DNA from 2 places in the Nocardia sp. GCM10030253 genome. Region 1 is predicted to be linked to the other one. Evidence: riboswitches for the same ligand, from Rfam matches in the RefSeq annotation. Region 1 holds a riboswitch; the other holds the start of a gene.
The links. A riboswitch is a leader RNA that binds a small molecule or an ion and turns the genes downstream of it on or off. The one in region 1 is predicted to bind glycine.
Positions count from the first base shown of each region.

Region 2: another riboswitch for glycine. It lies ahead of glyA (serine hydroxymethyltransferase); the one in region 1 lies ahead of gcvP (aminomethyl-transferring glycine dehydrogenase).

Region 1 covers NZ_JBHTDL010000007.1:354,310-360,571, forward strand. Annotated here, with positions in the region: gene gcvP (aminomethyl-transferring glycine dehydrogenase) at 1-976, opposite strand, end outside; glycine riboswitch at 1,131-1,231, opposite strand; partial or broken gene ACFQZZ_RS17655 (MerR family transcriptional regulator) at 1,362-1,913, opposite strand; gene ACFQZZ_RS17660 (bifunctional nuclease family protein) at 2,127-2,600, opposite strand; gene ACFQZZ_RS17665 (MerR family transcriptional regulator) at 2,853-3,665, opposite strand; gene ACFQZZ_RS17670 (FHA domain-containing protein) at 3,738-4,223, opposite strand; gene gcvH (glycine cleavage system protein GcvH) at 4,393-4,791, opposite strand; gene ACFQZZ_RS17680 (CDP-alcohol phosphatidyltransferase family protein) at 4,835-5,419, opposite strand; gene ACFQZZ_RS17685 (GMC oxidoreductase) at 5,651-6,262, shown strand, end outside.
Region 2 covers NZ_JBHTDL010000016.1:158,249-164,510, reverse strand. Annotated here, with positions in the region: gene ACFQZZ_RS32770 (L-serine ammonia-lyase) at 78-1,445, opposite strand; gene glyA (serine hydroxymethyltransferase) at 1,442-2,737, opposite strand; glycine riboswitch at 2,773-2,882, opposite strand; gene ACFQZZ_RS32760 (IclR family transcriptional regulator) at 3,190-3,975, opposite strand; gene ACFQZZ_RS32755 (putative nucleotidyltransferase substrate binding domain-containing protein) at 3,989-5,764, opposite strand; gene ACFQZZ_RS32750 (GMC family oxidoreductase) at 5,865-6,262, opposite strand, start outside.

The DNA.
Region 1 (6,262 bases):
AGATATTGGAGGTCGCCTTCTCACGGCGAATGTGCTGCTCGCGGGTCTGCAGTGCGAGCCGGTAGGCGACCGAGCCGTCGGCATCCACCGATACGCCGACCAGTCGGCCCGGCAACTGCCGCGCATGCTTGGAGTGGACGGACAGATATCCGGCGTGCGGTCCGCCGAAGCCCATCGGCACACCGAACCGCTGCGTGGTGCCGAAACACGCGTCGGCGCCCAGTTCCCCCGGCGGCGTGATCAGTGTCAGCGCAAGCAGATCCGCACCGACGGCAACCAGCGCACCGCGCTCGTGGGCCGCCTCGATGAGCGGCGCCCAGTCCACCACGCGCCCCGAGGCGCCCGGAATCTGGACCAGCACACCGAAGAACTCGCCGTCTGGCAGTCCGAGAGACAGGTCGGTCTCGACGATTTCGATGCCGAGCGGCTCGGCCCGGGTGTAGAGCACGGTCTTGGTCTGCGGAAACAGGTCGGTGTCGATGAGCAGCCGCTCGGACTTCGAACGACCGGCTCTGCGCAACAGCGTCATCGCCTCGGCGGCCGCGGTGGCCTCGTCGAGCATGGAGGAGTTGGCGACCTCCATTCCGGTCAGGTCCGACACCATGGTCTGGAAGTTGAGCAGCGCTTCGAGGCGGCCCTGGCTGATCTCCGGCTGGTAGGGCGTGTAGGCGGTGTACCAGGCAGGGTTTTCCAGCAGGCTGCGCACCAGCACGGGCGGGGTCAACGTGTCGTAGTAGCCGAGGCCGATCATCGAGGTCGCGACGGTGTTCGAATGGGCCAGCTCGGCCAGCTCGGTGAGCACCTCATGCTCGGTGGCCGCAGGCGGGAGGATGTCGAGGCCGGAGCCGTCGAGGATGCTCGCGGGCAACGCGGCGGTCGCGAGCTCGTCCAGCGAACCGACGCCGACGACGTCCAGGATCCGGGCGAGTTCGTCCCGGTCGGGTCCGATATGGCGGTCGGCGAATGATCGAGTCACGGCAGCTCCAAGGTCGGGCGGGTCGACCACGCGGTCGACGGGTACCAGCCCTCCCCCTCTGTCGTGGAGCCTGAGAGATTCGGGGTGCGACCCCTTTCCCCATGGGCGGGCGACCGTGCGCTGTCTGCAGCGGTCACCACTTTCCAGAGGCGTCGAAGCCCGTACGGTCCCTGTTGCCTGAGAGATTGACGGGGAGGTGCTGCTCCTTCGGCGCCCGGGCTCTTATGAAGACCGGGACTCTCCCGCACGGCGGCGACGCACCGCTAGTTTATGCCGCGCGCGCAACGAACCGCGCCACTGGACCCCGAATGGACGTGTCGTCCTCGTCACGTCGGCCCTGCAGAAAGTGCCCGCCGTATGCGGCGGGCACTCCACCACGAAATTTCTAGCCGGTCTTCTGGTTCATTCGCGCCTTGCGACGGAACGACAGTTCATCCTCGGGACGCTCGCTCGCGCTGCCGCTGACGGCCCGCTCGGCTGGGAAGTTGGCGATCGCGCCGGTCAACTCGCGCATTGCACCGCTCACCGCGATGCCGAAAACGCCCTGCCCACCCTGCAGTAAATCAACTACCTCCTCAGCCGAGGTGCATTCGTACACCGAGGTGCCATCGGAGAACAGGGTGATGCCTGCCAGGTCCGCTACGCCGCGGCTGCGCAGATGATCGACCGCGATGCGGATGTTCTGCAGCGAGATCCCCGCGTCCAATAGTCGCTTCACGATCTTCAGGACCAGGATGTCTTTGAACGAATACAGCCGCTGACTGCCAGAGCCCGCGGCACTACGGATAGACGGCACGACTAAACCGGTGCGCGCCCAGTAGTCGAGCTGCCGGTAGGTGATCCCGGCCACCTGGCATGCGCTGGGGACGCGGTAGCCGACGAGATCGTCAGGTACCGAGTCGTCCGGGAACAGGCCTGGCTGTACCACTCCCTGCGATTGCTCTGCCACTGACCACTCCCTTGCTTCGCCGCCGCCTTGGCCTCATCAATGACCGGCTCCGTTGACCACATACACCCAGTCAGAACGGACGTGGCCCAACTATCGAGATTACTCCCCCTGATTGTCACGGGAGCGGCATCGTCCGACCAAACGCGACGCGCGGTAAGAGTCTAGACCTGTACTCGAGGTCTAGAAAAAAGTTCAAATCCCTCAGCTGTCAGTCGCTTTGAAGTCGTCCGGCGAAACCGATTCGAGGAACTCCTTGAACTTCTCGACCTCGTCTTCACGCTCGTCCGGCATGACCAATCCGGCTTCCTCGAGGACGGGTTCCTCGGCATAGATCGGGCAACCGACCCGCAAGGCGATCGCTACCGAATCCGAGGGCCGCGCGGAGATCCGTAGATCGTTCTCGAATACCAGATCCGCGTAGAAGGTGCCCTCCTGCAGATCGACGATCCGGACTTCCTTGAGGGTGTGCCCGAGGTCGGTGATCAGGATCTTGATCAGATCGTGGGTCAGTGGACGGATCGGGGTCACCCCTTCCTGCTCGAGCACGATCGCAGTCGCCTCGGCCTGTCCGATCCAGATCGGTAGATACCGATCACCCGACGCCTCGCGGAGCAACAGCACGGGCTGGTTCTGTGGCTGCTCGACACGGATGCCGATCACGCGCATTTCACTCATGCCTTGGCCTCGCTAACGCTCAGCTCCGGCATGCGCGAAGCACACTGTGACATGATTCGCTCGCTGCGCTCACTCATCGCACTGCCTCCCAATACTTCGCCGGCCACCCGGCATGAACTACCGCAGAGCTCGCCGTACCACCGAGTCTAAGCGAACGGGGAGGTGTCCAGCGATCCGTGTGCACAGCCGAAATCTGCGTGTTGTCGGAGTGGAACCCGCTCGCGCGGCGACGAGGAACCCCGCGCCGAAGACTCAGCCGCCGAGCGAGTTCCGAACCGATGCTTTTACCAGACAGGTGTGCAGGGTCAACGACAGCGCCGCGAGCTCGCGCACCGTCTCTTCCGCGCGAGCGCGGGCGCCCGCATCGCGACTCTTGGCGATCGGGGCCGCTATCTGGGCGACCAGTGCCGCCTCCCGGTCCGCGGCAAGCTTGAAGGCACGTAAATGCCGTGCCTCCAGTCCGAATTCCGCCATCGCTTTTGCGGTCCGCGCAAGCGTCACCGCCTCGGCGTCGAAGAATCCCGCGGCGCCGGGGGTGATCAGGTTCGCCCGGATCAGGTCGGTCAAGAACTTCTCGTCGATGTCGGCCTGCGTGAGCAGATCGGCACGGGTGAGCCGTATTTCATGATCGAATCGCAGCTCGTCCGGCGAGACCTCACCCGGCACGACGCCGAGCCTGCGCGGCGCGCTGACGCTCGCGCCGCGCGCGGACTGACCATTGTCGGATGGTGTGGCGAGCTCGTTGTCACGCACGGAGTGCGCCCGGGCGCGGGCTTCCCGCACACCGAGCGTCGCCGCACCGCTGTCGATCGCTTCGAGCTGTTCCTTGATCACCTTCAACGGCAGGTACTGGTCGCGTTGCGCGGTCAGCACAAACCTGAGCCGTTCACAGTCGGCGATCGAGAATCTGCGGTATCCGGACGGAGTGCGCTCCGGCCGGATCAGACCCTCGGCCTCGAGGAAACGGATCTTCGAGATGGTGATGTCCGGAAAGTCCGGCCGCAGCAAGTCCAGCACGGAGCCGATCGACATGCCTCCGCGCGCCCACTGCGCCGCGCCCGTCATAGCATCGAGTCTTTCATGAAGCCGCGTTCTCTCCTGCCAACACGGCCGTCACGAAGACCCGTGCCATTCGCGTCATAGACTGCCAGCACCCGCAGACGACTCGTTCACCTGAGCGCGCGGGCCGGTGAGGAACACCAGACGGAATTTTCCGATCTGCACCTCATCACCGTTCTGCAGCTCCGAGGAGTCCACCGGCTCCCTGTTGACGTAGGTACCGTTCAAGCTGCCCACGTCGACCACCTGGAAGGAATCGTCGTCCTGCCGGAATTCGGCGTGCCGACGGCTGACGGTGACGTCGTCGAGAAAGATGTCACTGTCGGGATGGCGACCGGCCGACGTGGTCGGCTGATCGAGCAGGAACCGCGAGCCCGCATTCGGTCCGCGCTTGACGACCAGGAGAGCCGCGCCCACCGGCAGACCCTCGACCCCTTGGACCGGCTGCTCGCCGGTCTGCTCTGCGGAGCGCGACGCGTCGACCTCGTTCAGGAAATCCGCACGGAAGACCGACGTCGTCTCGGCCGCGGTCTCCCCGTAACCCGGGTCTTTGTTCTCGCTCACCGTTTCTCTCCTCCTCGAACCTGATTTTCCGTGCAAGCAGGTGCTGCCTTCACCGTCACGACCTGGGATCGTTGACGCTAGAACACCGGATCAGCTCACCGGCACATCTGTTGGCATTGACCGTACCCTGCCAGGGCGTACCCGTGCAGGTAGAACCGGGAAGGCTGAGTCAGCCCCCGATAACTCCTTGATAACCTGCCGCATCCAGCAGCTCGCCGAGTGCAGCATCCAGGGTTGCTGGGTCGGCCAGTTCGAGCTCGAACAGCCAACCTTCGCCGTACGGATCAGTGTTCAGCGTTTCCGGCTTCTGCACCAAATCCTCGTTCACCGCAACAACTTTCGCCGCCAGCGGCGCATAGATATCGGACACGCTCTTGGTCGACTCGACCTCGGCGATGCTATCGCCCGCGGCCGCATCCCGATCCGCCTCCGGCAGCTGCACGAACACAACGTCACCGAGTTGAGACTGGGCGTAGTCGGTGATGCCCACCCGAACCCGTGTCGGGCTGATCCGTTGCACCCACTCGTGCTCTTCGGTGTAGCGCAGATCCTCGGGGGTCTGGGTCACAGGCCATCCTTTCCGTCGGGAACGTTCACGCAAACTCTAATGGCTATGTGGTCCGGTGCGGCACAGACGGTATCGCTCGCGCGACGGCGATGGCCTTCCCGGTGTAGAGGACACCAGTCCACACATACACCGCCGTACCCCAGACCAGGAATGCCCCACCGAAGGCCCGGCCGAAACCTGCCAGTGCCCAATCCATCTGACCGGCCAGCAACCACGGCAATGCGGACATCAGCGCGAAGGTGGCCGCTTTGCCCAGGTAGATCACGTCCGGCGGGTCCAGTTCGCGGCGTTTGTATACCGAAAGAGTCACGGTGAGCAGCAGATCACGGCCGACGAGGAGCGCGGCGACCCACCACGGGAGCAGACCGCGGATGACAAAGGCGGCCAGGGTCGTCACCAGGTAGAGCCGGTCCACGAACGGGTCGAGCAGCGCACCGAGGCGCGAGGACTGGTCGAGCAGTCTGGCCAGCTTGCCGTCCAGGAAGTCGGTGACACCGCTGGCGACCAGCAGCGCGAATGCCCAGCCGTCGGCCCGCTCGACCAGCAGCAACCACAGGAACAGCGGCACTCCCAACAACCGCAGCACGCTCAGCGCGTTGGGGACGGTCAGGATGCGGTCGGCGAAGATACCGCCGACCGCGCCGTCAGTGCTGGAGTCGGCGTGCTCGCCCGACCCCGTCGTCCCCGATTCCGTTGTCACAGCCCGTGCATACCGCACCGACCCCCGATAGCGCCATCCGGGCACGCCGGTTGCGGCCATATCCACCGACCGGCACGCTATGGATTCCGTCGCATCCGACCCGGTGACAGAATGACTATGAAAATATCTCATCCGTTGCTCGGTGAGTGAGAGGAAGTCATGCCCGCATTCGACTATGACGTGGTGGTGATCGGTTCCGGATTCGGCGGCAGCGTGGCCGCGCTGCGGCTGACCGAGAAGGGGTATCGGGTCGGTGTACTCGAGGCGGGCAGGCGCTGGAACGCCGAGGACATCCCGAAGACGAACTGGAATGTGCGCAAGTCGATCTGGGCGCCGCGGCTGGGTCTGACCGGACCGCAGCGGATCAGCATCCTCGGCAAGTGCGCGGTGTTCTCCGGCGCCGGGGTCGGCGGTGGCTCGCTGATCTACGGCAACACCCTCTACGAGCCACTGCCGAACTTCTACACCGATAAGCAGTGGTCGCACATCACCGATTGGAAATCCGAGCTCGCGCCGTATTACGACCAGGCCCAACGCATGCTCGGCGTAGCGCCGAACCCGCGGATGACCCCGGCCGACGAGGTGATCAAGGAGATCGCCGATGATCTCGGCGTCGGTCACACATTCCATGCCACGAACGTCGGCGTGTTCTTCAACGAGGACGATCCCGGCACCGAAGTGGACGACCCGTATTTCGGCGGCGTCGGCCCGCGGCGGCGCGGCTGCGTGCACTGCGCGCAATGTTTCACCGGCTGCCCCAACAATGCGAAG
Region 2 (6,262 bases), on a different contig from region 1:
TGTGGTGACGTTGTAGGGATTGTCGCGACCGAAGATGGCTGGTGTGGCGGGACTACTTTCGAGACAGGATCCAGCGCTCAGCAGTCCACGACGGCGACCGCGAGGCCGCCGAGCGAGGTCTCCTTGTATTTGTCCAGCATGTCCGCACCCGTCGCACGCATCGTCTGGATGACCTTGTCGAGGGACACGTGGTGCACGCCGTCGCCGCGAATCGCCATGCGAGCCGCGGTGATCGCCTTGACCGCCGCGACGCCGTTGCGTTCGATGCACGGAATTTGCACGAGCCCGCCGATCGGATCGCAGGTGAGGCCTAGGTTGTGCTCGATGCCGATCTCGGCGGCGTTCTCGATCTGTTCGGGCGTGCCGCCGAGCACGGCGGTGAGCCCGGCCGCCGCCATCGCACAGGCCGCGCCGACCTCGCCCTGGCAACCGACCTCGGCGCCGGAGATGGACGCGTTCTCCTTGATCAGCTGCCCGATCGCACCCGCGGTCAACAGGAAATCGATGACGCTGTCGTCGCTCGGACCGGTGACGAACCGCTGAACATAGTGCAGCACAGCGGGAATGATGCCCGCGGCACCATTCGTCGGGGCAGTGACGACGCGTCCGCCCGCGGCGTTCTCCTCGTTGACGGCCATGGCGAACAGCGTGACCCACTCCATCGCGCGGAGCGGGTCGGTGTCGTCGGCTTCGACATTCAAGCGATCGTGCAGCGTTGCCGCACGCCGTCGAACGGCGAGTGCGCCCGGCAGCACACCCGCCGTCGACGTCCCCCGCTGGACGCAGTCCTGCATGACCTTCCAGATCTCGAGCAGGTCGGTCCGGATCCGATCCGGACTGCGCCAGGTCATTTCGTTGGCCAACATCAGGTCGCTGATGGACTGCCCGGTAGCGCTGGTGCGGGCGAGCAAATCCGCGGCCGAGCCGAACGGGTACGGGACCGCCGTCGTCGCCGCGGCGGGGCTGTCGATCTCGGCTTCGTCCAGCACGAAACCGCCGCCGACGGAGTAGAACCGACGCTCGACGAGCACCTGTCCTCCGGCGTCGGCCGCGCGGAACATCATGCCGTTGCTGTGAAAGGCCGGCCGGATTCGCCAGAGCAGCTCGATGTCGTCGTCGACGGCGAAGACGATCGGGTGCACCCCGCCGAGCCGCAACGTGCCGGTGGCCCGTGCTTCGGACGTGGTGGCGACCACCACCGCCGGATCGACGGTCTCCGGACGCTCGCCGGACAACCCGGCGACGATCGCCTCGATGCTGCCGTGTCCACGCCCGGTCGCGCCGAGCGATCCGTACAGCTCGACTCGAATCGCGGCCGTATTGTGCAGCTGGCCCTCAGTTTTGAGGTACTCGATGAAGCGGTCGGCCGCGCGCATCGGCCCCACCGTGTGCGAGCTCGACGGCCCGATGCCGACCCGGAACAGGTCGAAGATGCTGACCGTCATGCCGAACCGCGCAGACCGGGGTACAGCGGGAACCGGCGCACCAGCGCATCGACCCGCATGCCCAACTCTTCGACCGGCTGTGCCGCGCGCAAAGCGGCGGCGATGATATCGGCGACCTCGATGAACGCCTCGGTGTCGAAGCCACGCGCGGCCAGCGCCGGTGTTCCGATCCGTAGCCCGGAACTCACCATCGGCGGTCGCGGGTCGAACGGAACCGCGTTGCGGTTCACCGTGATTCCGATCTCGGCCAGCCGATCCTCCGCCTGCTGACCGTCGAGCTCGGAGTCACGCAGGTCGACCAGTACCAGGTGTACGTCGGTACCGCCGCTTACCACACTGATCCCCGCCGCTCGGCAGTCCTCGGCGAGCAGCCGGTCGGCCAGGATCCGCGCACCCGCGAGCGTGCGCTCCTGGCGATCACGGAACGCCGGTTCGGCCGCCATCTTGAAAGCGACAGCCTTCGCCGCGATCACATGCTCGAGCGGCCCGCCCTGCTGTCCGGGAAAGACCGCAGAGGCCAGCTTCTTGCCCAATTCCTCGACGGCGAGGATGAATCCACCACGTGGACCGCCGAGGGTTTTGTGGGTGGTGGAGGTGACGATATGCGCGTACGGGACGGGCGAGGGATGCAGTCCCGCCGCGACCGAACCGGCGAAGTGCGCCATATCCACCATCAGATATGCGCCGACTTCGTCTGCGATCCGACGGAATTCGGCGAAATCCAGGTGCCGTGGGTAGGCGGACCAGCCCGCCACGATCAGCTTCGGGCGATGCTCGTGCGCGAGCCTGCGCACTTCGTCCATGTCGACGAGATGGTCCTCGGCCCGAACGTGGTAGGCCGCAACGTCATAGAGCCGACCAGAAAAATTGATCTTCATCCCGTGGGTGAGATGTCCGCCGTGGTCCAGCGCCAGCCCGAGGATGCCATCGCCGGGCCGCAGCACCGCGTGCATCGCCGCGGCGTTGGCCTGCGCACCCGAATGCGGCTGGACATTGACGTATTCGGCGCCGAACAGCGCGCGCAGCCGGTCGATCGCCAGTGTTTCGATCTCGTCGACGTGCTCGCACCCGCCGTAGTAGCGGCGGCCGGGATAGCCCTCGGCGTACTTGTTGGTGAGCACCGAGCCCTGCGCCTGCATGACCGCGAGCGGCGCGTGGTTTTCGGAGGCGATCATTTCCAGACCGCGTTGCTGTCGGTCGATTTCGCGATCGATCAAATCCGCGACGCGCGGATCGAATTCGCGCAGCGGCGCGTCGAGCTCGGATCGGACGGAGGTGACAGGTTCGGCCATGAGGAGCCTTTCGTCGACGCATGCGCGTAGGTGGCTCCTCCCGCTCTGTCCAATGGCCTGAGAGTTTCACGCACTGTGTTAATTCGGACACTGCGCGTTTGCCCCGTCGGCGAGTGCGTGCGCACTGCTTTCCAGAGTTGCCTGTGCGCAGCGGTACTGGGCCTGAGAGATTCCCGGGAGGATTTGCTCCTTCGGCTCCCCACGAATCCGTGGAGATCTCCCGCTACGCGTCAACGGCGACTATTCAGTTCCATATAACGCAACAAGTTGCGCAAATCGCAACAGTCCCGCTATACGCAACCAAGTATCGAGCCGCCCTCACCCCTTGTCAACACGAAACCCCCAACCCCCGCGCCTCCCGTGAATCCGTACTATTTATCGGGGTTCGCAGCACTTGTGGCGCCCGTACCGATAAACGGTGCGGCCGTTTTTCGCGAGGGCCGCTGGGGTGGTCAGTCGAGGTAGCCGAGGCGTTGACTGATGCCCGCGGCGCTTGCGATGGCCAGGTCGGCGGCGTGAGCGAAACGGTCGGGGCCGAGACGGTATGCGGGGCCCGAAACGCTCAGGGCCGCAACGACCGTACCGCTGCTGTCGTATACCGGCGCGGCGACGGCATTCAGCCCGATCTCGAGCTCCTCACGCACACTGGCCCAGCCGTTCTCGCGCACCTCGACGAGCTGGGCGGCGAGGTCGGCGACCTTGGTGAGGGTGTTGTCGGTGAACGCCTCGAGCTTGGCGCCCACCCGCTTGCGCATCTCGCTCGGCGCGAGACCCGCGAGCAGCACCTTGCCACTGGAGGTGGCGTGCGCCGGACAGCTCTGCCCCACCCAGGACCGCAGCGCGATCGAGCCCGGCCCCATCGCCTCGACGATATTGATGACCCGATTGCCGTCCAGGACAGCGAGATTGGTCGTCTCACCCGAGGCGATCGCGAGCTCGTTGCACGCGCCCTGGCTCTGCCCGACGAGGTCGACCTGCGCACTGGTGGATCCGGCGAGCCGGACGATGGAGAAGCCGAGCCGATACTTGCCGCGCTCGGAGAGCTGCTCGACGTATCCGCGCGATTCCAGCACGGCGACCAGCCGCGAGACGGTAGATTTGTGCACACCGAGTTCGGCCGCGATCTCCGTGACGCCCGCCTGCCCCAGCTTGGCGATAATCTCCATGACCAGCAGCGCTCGGTCGACGGACTGCACCGCAGCCGTCCGCCCGTTGTCCTCGCCGTCTCGAGTTGCCATCTCGATCGCCATTCTAGGTGGTTGCCGCTCCCATGCTGCCGACGCGTCGCTGCACCACCGCGATCTCCCGCAGCGCATCGTTGAGCAGGCTGCGATTGAGCGGCGAAAGTTCGGACATCGTAATGATGTCGCCTGGGCTGTGACCGGCGGAGAGCTGTTCGACCTGATGGACCATCCGCATGCGCTGCAGCATGACGAAGACCTCGGTGAGAACGGTGGCATCACGCTCGCTGAGCGCACCCGCATTCGCGGCGGCCGCCAACCGCACCGGGGTCGACGCCGTGGTCACGCCCGCCACCAGCCCGCCCCACCTGGCGAGGTTGACGATAGGAGCCAGCGCATGGCTCTTCAGATCGAACGTCCCGCCGCGCCGGGACAGCACATCGCGCAGCGAGCGCGTCCGCACCCGCCCGGACAACGCGTCCAGCAGCTGCAGGCGTAGCGCGTTCGGGTGTTCGTCGCGCATCCTCCGGAATGCGGCGGGCACCGTGTGCAGCGCTTCCTCGCCCCACACCACGCGCCCGTCGATGAGCAGCGAGGACAGGATCAGTCCCCGATCCTGCAGCGGATCATCCAGCCAGCCCTCGGCTGCCGTCGCCCACTGCGAGCGGGACCGGGAGAACTTCGGCTTCGCGGCGATCGCGCCATTGCTGTCGGCGGGCAACCCGCAGGCGTCGAGGATGCTGTGCACCCGCGTGGCGACGGCACGGAGTTGCCCACTGGCCGAGGATAATTCGTCGGTCCAAGACAGTGCGCTGTCCACATCCGAAGACGGCATCGCCTCGCGTCGGGCGATACTGCCGAGCGTCAACCACGCGAACCCGTCACTCGGCGCCTCGTCGATCTCGGCCAGCGCCAACTCGAGCGCCTTGCGGACCACGGAGTCGATAACGACGGACAGGATGCCGCTGGTCGCCGACGCCTTGGTGCCATTACGAAACAGGTCGACGACAGTACCGGTGATCTCGCGCGCGGCCCGCTGCAACTGGGTCGCGTCCGCGGCCGCGGCGATCGAACGGCGCAGCACGAAACTCTGCCTGGCCGAGGCCGCGAGCAGGTCCGCGTCCTCGAGCACGCCGAGCACCTCGCCCCGCCTGGACAGCACCGGCATATGCCGCAGCCCGCATTCGAGCATCTCCATCAGCACGGTCTCGGCGGTCAGGTCCGCGGTTACCCGGCGGGCCGGAGCGCTCATCACGCGGGAGATCGGCACCTCGACCGGCAGCCCGGCCGCCACCACCCTGGTACGCAGATCACGGTCGGTGAAGATGCCGAATTCGCCCCGCGGCAACCGGATCAGCACATAGGAGACGCGCTGCTCGGTCATCCGCACGACGGCGTCGCGCACGCTGGTGTCCGGCGTGACGAAAACCGCGGTGCCGGAGACGAGTTCGCCGACCGGTCGGCTGCCGAGTACCGGTGCAGTCGGAGTTCGATTGCCGGATCCAGTCTTCCACGCCGAGGTCGCGAGGAAGGCGAGACCGGCGGGTTGGGCGAACTGGGCCCGTACCAAGGCTCCAGGCAGCCGGATCAGCAGACTCGGTTCGGCCGCCCGCGCGACGAAGTCGGCGCTGCCGCCGGTGAGCAGCGGAACGTAGCCGAAAATTCCGCCGGGCTCGACGGTATCGATCGGTACGCCGTCGCCGCTGCCCTGCAGTGTGACGCCGCCGGTCCACAGCATCCAGATGTCGTCGGGCACCTGGGCCGAGTAGTCCATGATCACCGCGCCCGCCGCGAACTCGTGCAGCGAAGAAGCCGCCGCGAGCTGATCGAGCTCGGGCGGCGTCATCGACTGGAACGGCGCGTGGTCGGCGAGAAATGCCGCTAGCTCACCCTCTTTCGGCACCTCTGATTGCGACTGATTGCAGGTCGCTCGAAATGACACCGACTCAGGATTTCCGTATGAGGTCCGCGCACTTCTCTGCCATGGTCATGACAGTAATATTGGGGTTCACCGCGGGCAATTTCGGCATCGCGGACGCGTCGACGACCCGCAATCGGGACACACCTTTCACCCGCAGTTCGGGATCGAGCACTGCCATCGGATCGTCGGCCGCCCCCATTCGCGCCGTGGCCGCCGGGTGGTAGACGGTGTTGTGCGTGGTGCGAATGTAGTCGAGCAGTTCGTCGTCGGTCGTCGCGTCCGGGCCTGGTGCGAGTTCCCTGGCGACCCAGTCCCGCAGCGGTTTCTGCTCGGCGATCTTGCGCGCCAACCGGACTCCGGCGAGCATGGTGCGTTCGTCGTGCCCCTCCGGATCGGTGAAGTACCTTGGGTCGACCTTGGGCC